DNA from 4 places in the Paenibacillus sp. FSL F4-0100 genome. Region 2 is predicted to be linked to each of the others. Evidence: riboswitches for the same ligand, from Rfam matches in the RefSeq annotation. Region 2 holds a riboswitch; each other region holds the start of a gene.
The links. Region 2 has a riboswitch for thiamine pyrophosphate ahead of MHH48_RS29660 (ECF transporter S component). Riboswitches for the same ligand answer to the same signal wherever they lie in the genome.
Positions count from the first base shown of each region.

Region 1: linked by a shared signal. The riboswitch ahead of tenA (thiaminase II) and the one ahead of MHH48_RS29660 (ECF transporter S component) in region 2 are both predicted to bind thiamine pyrophosphate.
Region 3: linked by a shared signal. The riboswitch ahead of MHH48_RS23685 (YkoF family thiamine/hydroxymethylpyrimidine-binding protein) and the one ahead of MHH48_RS29660 (ECF transporter S component) in region 2 are both predicted to bind thiamine pyrophosphate.
Region 4: linked by a shared signal. The riboswitch ahead of MHH48_RS03210 (ABC transporter substrate-binding protein) and the one ahead of MHH48_RS29660 (ECF transporter S component) in region 2 are both predicted to bind thiamine pyrophosphate.

Region 1 is NZ_CP150303.1:1,450,591-1,452,791, forward strand. Features, by position in the region: gene MHH48_RS06385 (VOC family protein) at 83-592, opposite strand; TPP riboswitch at 850-953, shown strand; gene tenA (thiaminase II) at 1,096-1,782, shown strand; gene thiM (hydroxyethylthiazole kinase) at 1,834-2,201, shown strand, end outside.
Region 2 is NZ_CP150303.1:6,520,067-6,522,267, forward strand. Features, by position in the region: gene MHH48_RS29655 (ABC transporter ATP-binding protein) at 1-779, opposite strand, end outside; gene MHH48_RS29660 (ECF transporter S component) at 817-1,446, opposite strand; TPP riboswitch at 1,538-1,650, opposite strand; gene asd (archaetidylserine decarboxylase) at 1,814-2,201, shown strand, end outside.
Region 3 is NZ_CP150303.1:5,261,563-5,263,763, reverse strand. Features, by position in the region: gene MHH48_RS23695 (nucleotidyltransferase domain-containing protein) at 1-95, shown strand, start outside; gene MHH48_RS23690 (sporulation protein YjcZ) at 213-311, shown strand; gene MHH48_RS23685 (YkoF family thiamine/hydroxymethylpyrimidine-binding protein) at 383-988, opposite strand; TPP riboswitch at 1,073-1,175, opposite strand; gene MHH48_RS23680 (nitroreductase family protein) at 1,358-1,960, opposite strand.
Region 4 is NZ_CP150303.1:727,777-729,977, reverse strand. Features, by position in the region: gene MHH48_RS03215 (VOC family protein) at 147-530, shown strand; TPP riboswitch at 702-813, shown strand; gene MHH48_RS03210 (ABC transporter substrate-binding protein) at 926-1,957, shown strand; gene MHH48_RS03205 (MTH1187 family thiamine-binding protein) at 2,049-2,201, shown strand, end outside.

The DNA.
Region 1 (2,201 bases), 2.6 Mb from region 2:
ATCCCAGCCATCCATGCATACCCCTAGACACCGAGTCCATCCGTGCCCTCCTGTTATACTGCTATTGCTTCACTTCATATTTTTACGAAATCTTCACCACAATCTCCGCACCGGCAACATAGGTCATCGCTTTGATGTATTCCGGGTCTTGGGCATGCTGTTCCACTTCTTCCGGAGTGAGGTCCTCCATTCGTGTCTGTACCCACCATAAGTTGCCGAACGGGTCCCGTACCCGTCCCACCTTGTCGCCGAAGAACAAGCTCGTTGGCTCCGTCACCGAGACGGCTCCTGCGGCCAGCGCTTGCTGATACACATCTTCGCAATCCTCAACATATAAACGGAGGTATGCCGGGCTATCCGGCCATTCCGGTTTCGCGTCAAACATCATGACGACGGCATCCCCGATTCGGACTTCGGCATGGCCGATGATACCTTCACCGACATAGACGCGGGCTAACTCCTCGGCTTGAAAAGCCTGCTTGAGGAAATCGATCAGCGCTGCGGAGTTTCTTGAGATGATCCACGGCGTTACGGACGTGTAGCCTTGCGGAATGGGTTTAACGTCTTTCGCTTGGTTTGGTTGGTTCGTCATAAATACGCTCGCTCCTTTAAACTTCATTTATTTGCATAACGCTTATGTTCTCATTATGTTGGGGAATACATGACAGCCGAGCGTCAGTGTTCCCGTAACAAGTTTCGGCCGCCGGCGTTTTTTGCGAATAACCTCAGCCACCGAAAAACATCATGATCACCCGGGTATGGGAGGGTTCGAGCGTGGGGCTCCGTTCACGAACAGTTAATGTTTGACAGCATCCATAAACCTATGTACAGTATTAAACAAAAGAATAGGAAGTCCACTAGGGGAGCCGTTGGCGGCTGAGACAAGAGCGTATCTTGGACCCTTTGAACCTGATCTAGTTCGTACTAGCGTAGGAAAGTGGAGCCTTCGTATATGAGGTCTCGGTGCGCTTTTTTGGCGCACCCGGGCTTGTTGACGAAGCCGCTCCAGTTTTCGGGGGCGGCTTTTTAGCGTTGTCTGAAAAGTCGTGTCTTACGGACTTCCTGCTCTTCAATATGTTGGAGGTGGGGACAAAAATGAGTTTCACGCAAGAGCTCCGTCAGCAGGCGGGAGACATTTTTCAAGCAATCTTTGATCATCCCTTTGTAAAAGGCATTGCCGAGGGGAACCTGGCGCGAGAACAGCTGATTCACTATGTGAAGCAGGATTTTGAGTATTTGAATGCCTACATGCGGATTTACGGTATCGCCATATCCAAATCGACCAGCAGGGAAGAGATCGCGACCTTTAACGAACAGATTTCATTCATCTTGCACAGCGAGGTGCACCCGCATCAGAATTTTTGCGCAGCCGCCGGGGTGACCTACGAAGAGCTTCAGGGCTATCCGCTGGCTCCGTCCGCGCATCATTATATCCGTCATATGCTGACAGTGGCGCACGAGGGCAGTCTAGGCGAGATTATGGCCGTACTACTTCCTTGCCCGTGGACGTACCTGGAGATTGGCTGCAAGCTGCTGGATGAAGTGAAGCCGGATGCATCCCATCCGTTCTATGACTGGATTTATTTCTATGGCAACCGTGGGGAAGACGCGACAGCCAAGTTCTGCAACCGTGTCGATGAATGGGCAGAGCGCGCGACGGCAGCCGAGCGGGAACGGATGAAGGAGCATTTCATGCTGAGCTGCCAGCTGGAGTATATGTTCTGGGATATGGCATATAAGCAGGAGGAATGGCCGGTGCCGCTGCAGGCTGCGGTGCTGTAAGGAGTCATAATAAGCACATAAATTCCAATATAGATAAGAGAGGCGATTCATATGCATGCATGGGAAAAAGAGGTTTCGGCGCTTTTAACGAAGGTACAGCAGACGAGCCCCCTCGTTCACAATATGACAAACGTGGTGGTTACGAATTTTACGGCTAACGGCTTGTACGCGCTGGGCGCGTCGCCGGTCATGGCTTACGCGCCGGAGGAAGTGGCGGATATGGCCGCCATAGCGGGCGCGCTCGTGCTGAACATCGGCACGCTGAACCGCGAGCTGGTGGATGCGATGATCATCACCGGACAATCGGCGAATGCACATGGCGTCCCGGTCTTGCTGGACCCGGTCGGTGCGGGAGCGACCCGTTTTCGGACGGAGTCGGCATTGCGGATCCTAAGCGAGGTGAAGGTTTCGCTCGTGCG
Region 2 (2,201 bases):
AACACGTCTACCGGAGCAAACAGCTCCCGTCCTACCCGAGACTCCGCGTAATCTTCCCATACGCCGGGATACCAGATTCCATAGGCTTGGAGTTCCCGCTCATATTCAGCGAATATCGCTGCTGGGGGACCTTCGCCCAGAATCACCCCATCCGGGCTGAACAGCACGACACGATCCACATATTGGGCCATTTCTTCAATCCGGTGCTCCACGATGATCAGCGTACGCCCTTCCGATACGGCCTTCACCGCGGACCAGATTTGCTCCCTGCCTTCCGGGTCGAGCAGCGCAGACGGCTCGTCAAGGAACAGCACTTCCGGCTCCAGCAGCAGAGCCGATGCCAGCGCAAGTCGCTGCTTCATGCCTTGGGACAAATGCCCGATCGGCATATGGAGCTCCTCAAGATCAAGCCCCACCTCGCGCAGGGCCGCTTGCATCCGATCCTTCATCTCGTCACGAGGGACACTTAGATTTTCCAGTACGAAAGCCAGCTCTTCATCCACGTACGGCATACAGAACTGGGTATCCGGATCTTGAAATACATAACCCCAAGAGCGTGGAATCAGCTGGGCCTCGCATTTCATCGGCACCTCCGTCGCGTGGGGAATCATCCCGCTAAGCACCTGCAGCAGCGTAGATTTGCCACAGCCGCTCGGACCGAGCAGCAGCACCTTCTCCCCGCGGACAGCCGAGAAGGAGAGGTCTTTGAACATCAATTGCTCCTCGCCCGGATACTTCAGGCGCAATCCCTCCACATACACGGCCGGTTCCGGAAGCATCTCAACAGACTGAGCCGGAACCGGGCTAACCGTGGCATTAGACATGGCGCGGATCATCCAGTGCTTCGTAATCCTTCTTCGACGCTGGACGGAGCAGGGATGTCACGCCCGTACGGTCAAGCGCTTTAGCCAGCAGGAGCATAAGAAGGCCTGCAATGACGGCGCCGCTAAGTACCCGCATACCGTATTTAGCGAGGAACATCCACGTCTGCAGGTCATCCGTATAGCTGTAATAGAAGTCCATGATCATCGAGCCGATGGCTGCTCCGGCACCGGCAATCGCCAGCGTCCACGCCGAGGTGCTCCGATAACGGAACGCCGCGAATACCAATTCAGCCCCCAGTCCTTGAATGACGCCATACAGCAGTAGGGTCAATCCCCAGCCGCTGCCAAACAGCACTTCTACGTGGGCCGCCGCCACTTCCGCGATAATGGCCACTCCCGGCTTCCGGATCAACAAGTAAGCAAGCGTGGCTGCAGCGAACCACATGCCGTATAACAACTCATCCGCTTCAAAGAACAGCGGTTTTAACAGATTGTAAACCGAACCCCAGAAGTGATAAATGACGCCAAGCACCAGTGATACCAGTACCGTAACCAAAATATCGCTTAACCGCAGTCCTTTTCGGGGCTGAACCCCCAACTTCTCTTGCACAGACGTTCCCATAACAACACATTCCCCTCTCCACCTCTATTTTTGTGTAAACACAACAAAAAACCGTCTGGAAAAACGCGCAGACGGAAAAATAGGCCCTATGTAGGCAGGGTCGGATATTCTCTACGCTGGCATTACCCAGTTCAGATTAACGGTCAACAGCGGATAGCAGCTGCAATCTCAGCCTGATTCACTCAAGCCCCCGTATTCCTATTCGGTTTTATGTTAACTTTAAAATACACATTCACTCCGGAATAAGCAAGAACCTTTTTTCAAAAATGGCTATTTATTGATTTCCATCTCATTCTATGTCAATATCAGAGTGATTGGCTTTTCCACCAACGTTTATTGCTGACACCTATGCACAAAGGAGAATGACATGGCTAAACAATTGCTGCGTCTGATGACTGAGCTGTCTTCCCGCAAGTGGCTGTCCCGAATCATGGGGCATTGTTCCCACAGCCGGCTGAGCCGTCATCTAATACCTGCATTCATACGAATTTATCAAATTCCGGCGCACGAAGCGGAGAAAGAAATCAACGAATACCGCTCACTGAACGAGTTCTTTTCCCGCCGGTTAAAAATAGGCCTCCGCGCCATAGATGACACCGCCGACGCCATGGTAAGCCCAGTCGATGCCACAATTTCGGCAATGGGCGTCGTCAACGCCGGTACCATTCTGAGCGTTAAGGGACAGGATTATACCTTGAGCGAGCTGCTCGCGAAATCACCGAGAATGGAAAACTACATCCACGGTTATGCATTTG
Region 3 (2,201 bases), 1.3 Mb from region 2:
TGTATCGCCAGGATGATCCTTCAGTTCTTATGGCATTCACCGAGGAAATGCTCCATCCGTACGGAGGCAAGCTTCTCATTGGTTATGAGGAATAGAATTTCCTTGCCAATATAAAAAGAGGGGTACATTAGCCGTGACACTAGCACGAGACGGGAAATACTATAATAGTGTGATTACATCACGTCATTCTTTAAATCCAGGAGGGGATCTTCATGAGCGGAGTATATGGCGGCGGTGGATGGAACAATTCAGTAGGAATTATTTTGGTTCTCTTTATCCTGCTCGTAATTATCTTGAGTGCTTGGGTTTAAACCGTCAAGATTCTTGGCAGTAGTGACAGGAAGCCCGGCGCTTGCCGGGCTTTTGTCTGCTTCAATAAAGCTCAATTCGATGCGGCTTTGACCGAAGGGCTGTGTGCGGACACAACCGCAGTCATGACCAAATGGCTGCTGTCGGATTGAATCGCATGTAAAAACGCCTCTTCAAGGGATCCAAACACCTGGGCCAGTGACCCATCCAATCGGCTGGCGTAATGAACGCTTCCGGCGAATGTCCCGGCTGCCTTCGCACGATTAACTGCACCGTAGATGACATCCATGTAGTTATCGGTACCCATGGGGTAAAGAGCGAATTGGCAGGCAGTCTCAATATCGGCATGTTCCCCGATGTCGTTGTTTAAGAGGGTCGAATCCTCAGTCATAAATACATCGGCGTCCGTATCTCCGGGGCAACCGATGGAATAAGTACCATTAAAAACGGTGTGCACGCCACTCGCTGCAGCATAGGCGAATATCGCCCTTGTAACATCAAAGACATGCTCTGCACGTCCACGAATACAGGTGCTCACATCATCTGTCTGAATCCATACCTTCCCCGTATCCACGGAATGTAGTGCGCCCATGATGACCTCCACAAACCGGTCCGTCATGGGAAATACCGAGAACCGGCACCCGACGATCCGACTGGTTCCGCACACAAGCTCATTCATTGTTATTTCCTCCCCATGATATAAGTCCACGCAAAAAAACCGCACCCCGTGAAGAAAGTGCAGTTATGCCTACGAAAAGAAATAAACATAAATGCTACACTTCCCCACGCTAGTATGACCTAGATCGGGTGTTAAGGGTTAACGGCAAACCGCCGTCTCTCAGCACATGGCACCCCTAGTACAGCCAACATCCTATGTAGTTGGTTATCGCAAGTTTGCCCGGAGCTTCTGTTATCTTAGAAGTTCGAGGGTTCTTACTTGACTAATTGTATCGCTTAGTGATCGGTTTTTCAATCTTTGCCCATTATAAAAGGACCGCCTATCCAAGTTGCGGGAACTTAGGGAGGCGGCCTTTTTTCATCTATTTAATTAGTTGTATACTTTTACGCGATCTTCAAGCGGTGCAAATTCTTTCTCGCCTGGTTCAGCAGCCGGCTTACCGAAAGGCATTTGAGCAAGCAGCTTCCAGCTTTCCGGGATGTTCCATTCGGATTTTACTTTTTCGTCGATCAGCGGGTTGTAGTGCTGCAGGGATGCACCCAGACCTTCTGCTTCAAGGGATGTCCATACTACAAATTGCAGCATGCCGTTGGATTGGTTGGACCAAATCGGGAAGTTGTCGGCATAAGCGGCAAAGTTCTGTTGCAGCCCGGCAATGACGTTGTTGTCCTCGAAGAACAATACCGTACCGTAACCAGCGCGGAATGCGCCCATTTTTTCGGCAGTGGATTTGAATGCTTCTTCATCGCCAACGACTTCCTTCAGGATGCCTTCCGTGATGTTCCACAGTTTATCATGCTGTTCGCCAAGCAATACAACGACGCGTGCACTTTGGGAGTTGAAAGAAGACGGGGTATACTTAACCGCTTCGTTTACGATTTCCTGAATACGCTCGTCCGAGATAACGGATTCTTTGCTAATCCCGTAATAAGAACGGCGACTTTTGAGTGCAGTTGAAAAATCTTTAGACATTGAAAAAAAAACCTCCTGGTGTAATCGAATTTGCATACGCCTGATAAGAAGATGTCCCTTACTTCAAGCAAATATGCATGTTGCTTATTTAGCAATATTTTTAATTATCATTCCATATTAACTTACGTTTAGTTAGGAATAATATTTATGTTAGTATATTAATATAACTTAGAGTAATTGTCAACGACTTTTGATTAAATATAATTTCCCTTATCTATTAAACATGAATTGAATCCGTTTG
Region 4 (2,201 bases), 1.9 Mb from region 2:
TGCCCACCCAAAAGTAAAGATGAGGAAATGAAAGAAAAATCATCTTATTAGTCTGTGCACGAACAACATAAAACCTATTTGACGTATAGGAATTATATGATAATATTTCAGTCATATCTTATATGAATCGGAAGGGGTGTTGAACCATGTCACAGAAACGATTGGATCATGTTGGTATTGTTGTCCGGGACCTTGAAGCTACAATCGCCTTCTATACATCCGTAGTCGGACTTGAGCTGAAGGACCGCCTGACCCATACTAATGGCGTTATCCAGCTGGCGTTCCTAGGATTTAACGGCAGCAACGAGACGGAAGTCGAGCTTATTCAGGGATACAGCGACACGCTCCCTTCGGAAGGAACTGTACATCATTTTGCAGTCAGCACGGATAACATTGAAGAGGAATATGCCCGTGTGCAGGGACTTGACGTTCCTCACTTGGACGAGGAAATCGTGACGCTTCCGAACGGGTACCGCTATTTCTTCGTGCACGGTCCCGAAGGAGAATGGATTGAGTTCTTCCAGCGCTAATCTCTGCGTAGAAGCCGTATTCAAATACTTTATCTTGTGAAAGGTTCATAGCATCAATTAATTCTCCCATTTCATTAGTGTTCTAACAAAGACCTGTCACGTTCGCGCCTCTTCGAACTAGACAGGTCTGCTGTGTTAGGACTATAATAGCGGATGTAATGATCGAAACTTCATAAATACCGGGGGAGCTGGAATTTGGCCGGCTGAGAGTGTATCCGATATGATACTGACCCTTACACCTGATCTGGGTAATGCCAGCGTAGGAAGCCCATGTTTGCGGCAGCTTTTATTTGCCGTGGTATACACTTACGCCGTCATGCGTCCTGATATCATCAGGGCGTTTTTTTGTGGAGTTGCGAGGTAATAGAAAGAGAACTTAAAGGAGAGAAGAAACGATGAAGAAGGGAAGATGGATTCCGCTGCTTCTCGCTTGCGTCCTGCTGATGGTTGCGTCCGGATGCGGTACAAGCGGAGAGAACAAGAAGACAGGCGCAGCAGGTGAGGACAGTCAGACTTCCGGGAAGCTCCGTGACGTACAGCTGATGCTCGATTGGTCCGCCAATACGAATCACACCGGCCTGTATGCAGCGAAGGAGCTTGGGTATTATGAGGAAGAAGGGCTTAATGTCCAGATCGTCCAGCCGGGAGCAGGCGGAACGGACACGCTGGTCGCATCCGGAAACGTGCCGTTCGGCATCAGTTATCAGGAAGGCGTAACGCTGGCCAGAACCCAAGGATTGCCGCTCGTTTCCATCGCAGCGATCATTCAGCATAATACATCCGGCTTTGCGGCTCCCAAGGATAAAGGCATCTTGAGGGCAGGCGATTTTGAAGGGAAATCCTATGGCGGCTGGGGCTCGCCTGTGGAGGAAGCGGTTATGAAGTCCATCATGGAGATCGATGGTGCCGATGTCAGCAAGGTGAATATGGTCAATATGGGCGATGCCGATTATTTTACGGCCGTCAAACGCGACATTGATTTTGCCTGGATCTTCTATGCTTGGACGGGTATTGAAGCCGAGCTTCGCAATGAGCCGCTTGACATGATTTATGTGAAGGACTACTCTGAGCAGCTTGATTATTACACACCGGTGATCGTAACGAACGAGAAGCAGATCCAGGAAGACCCTGAGCTTGTCAAAGCGTTCATGCGGGCGACTTCAAAAGGATACGACTATACGATTCAACATCCCGAAGATGCGGCAGCCCTGCTGACGAAGGCTGTTCCCGACCTGGATGCCGAACTGGTTCTAGCCAGCCAGAAATGGCTGAGCCCCCGTTATCAGGATGATGCATCCCGCTGGGGCGAACAGAAAGCCGAAGTATGGTCGGGGTACGCAGACTGGATGTTTGAGCGCAAGCTGCTGGAGAAGGAACTTGACGCTGACAGCGCATTTACCAATGAATTTTTACCGGAGAAGCCATAAGGTTATTTCTATATAAAAGAAGAGAGACGGCCTTTGCAGCAGGCCGCCTCTCTTCCATTACAATACAGCTTGCACGAAAGGATGAGTTTATATGGCGAATACTCTCTTGAGCGTTCAAGTAATACCGAGAACGCCAAACGGGACCGACAGCATCCCTTATGTAGATGAAGCGATCAAGGTTATTCAGGAATCAGGCGTGAAATACGAGGTTCATGCACTCGAAACGACCATGGAGGGAGAGCTC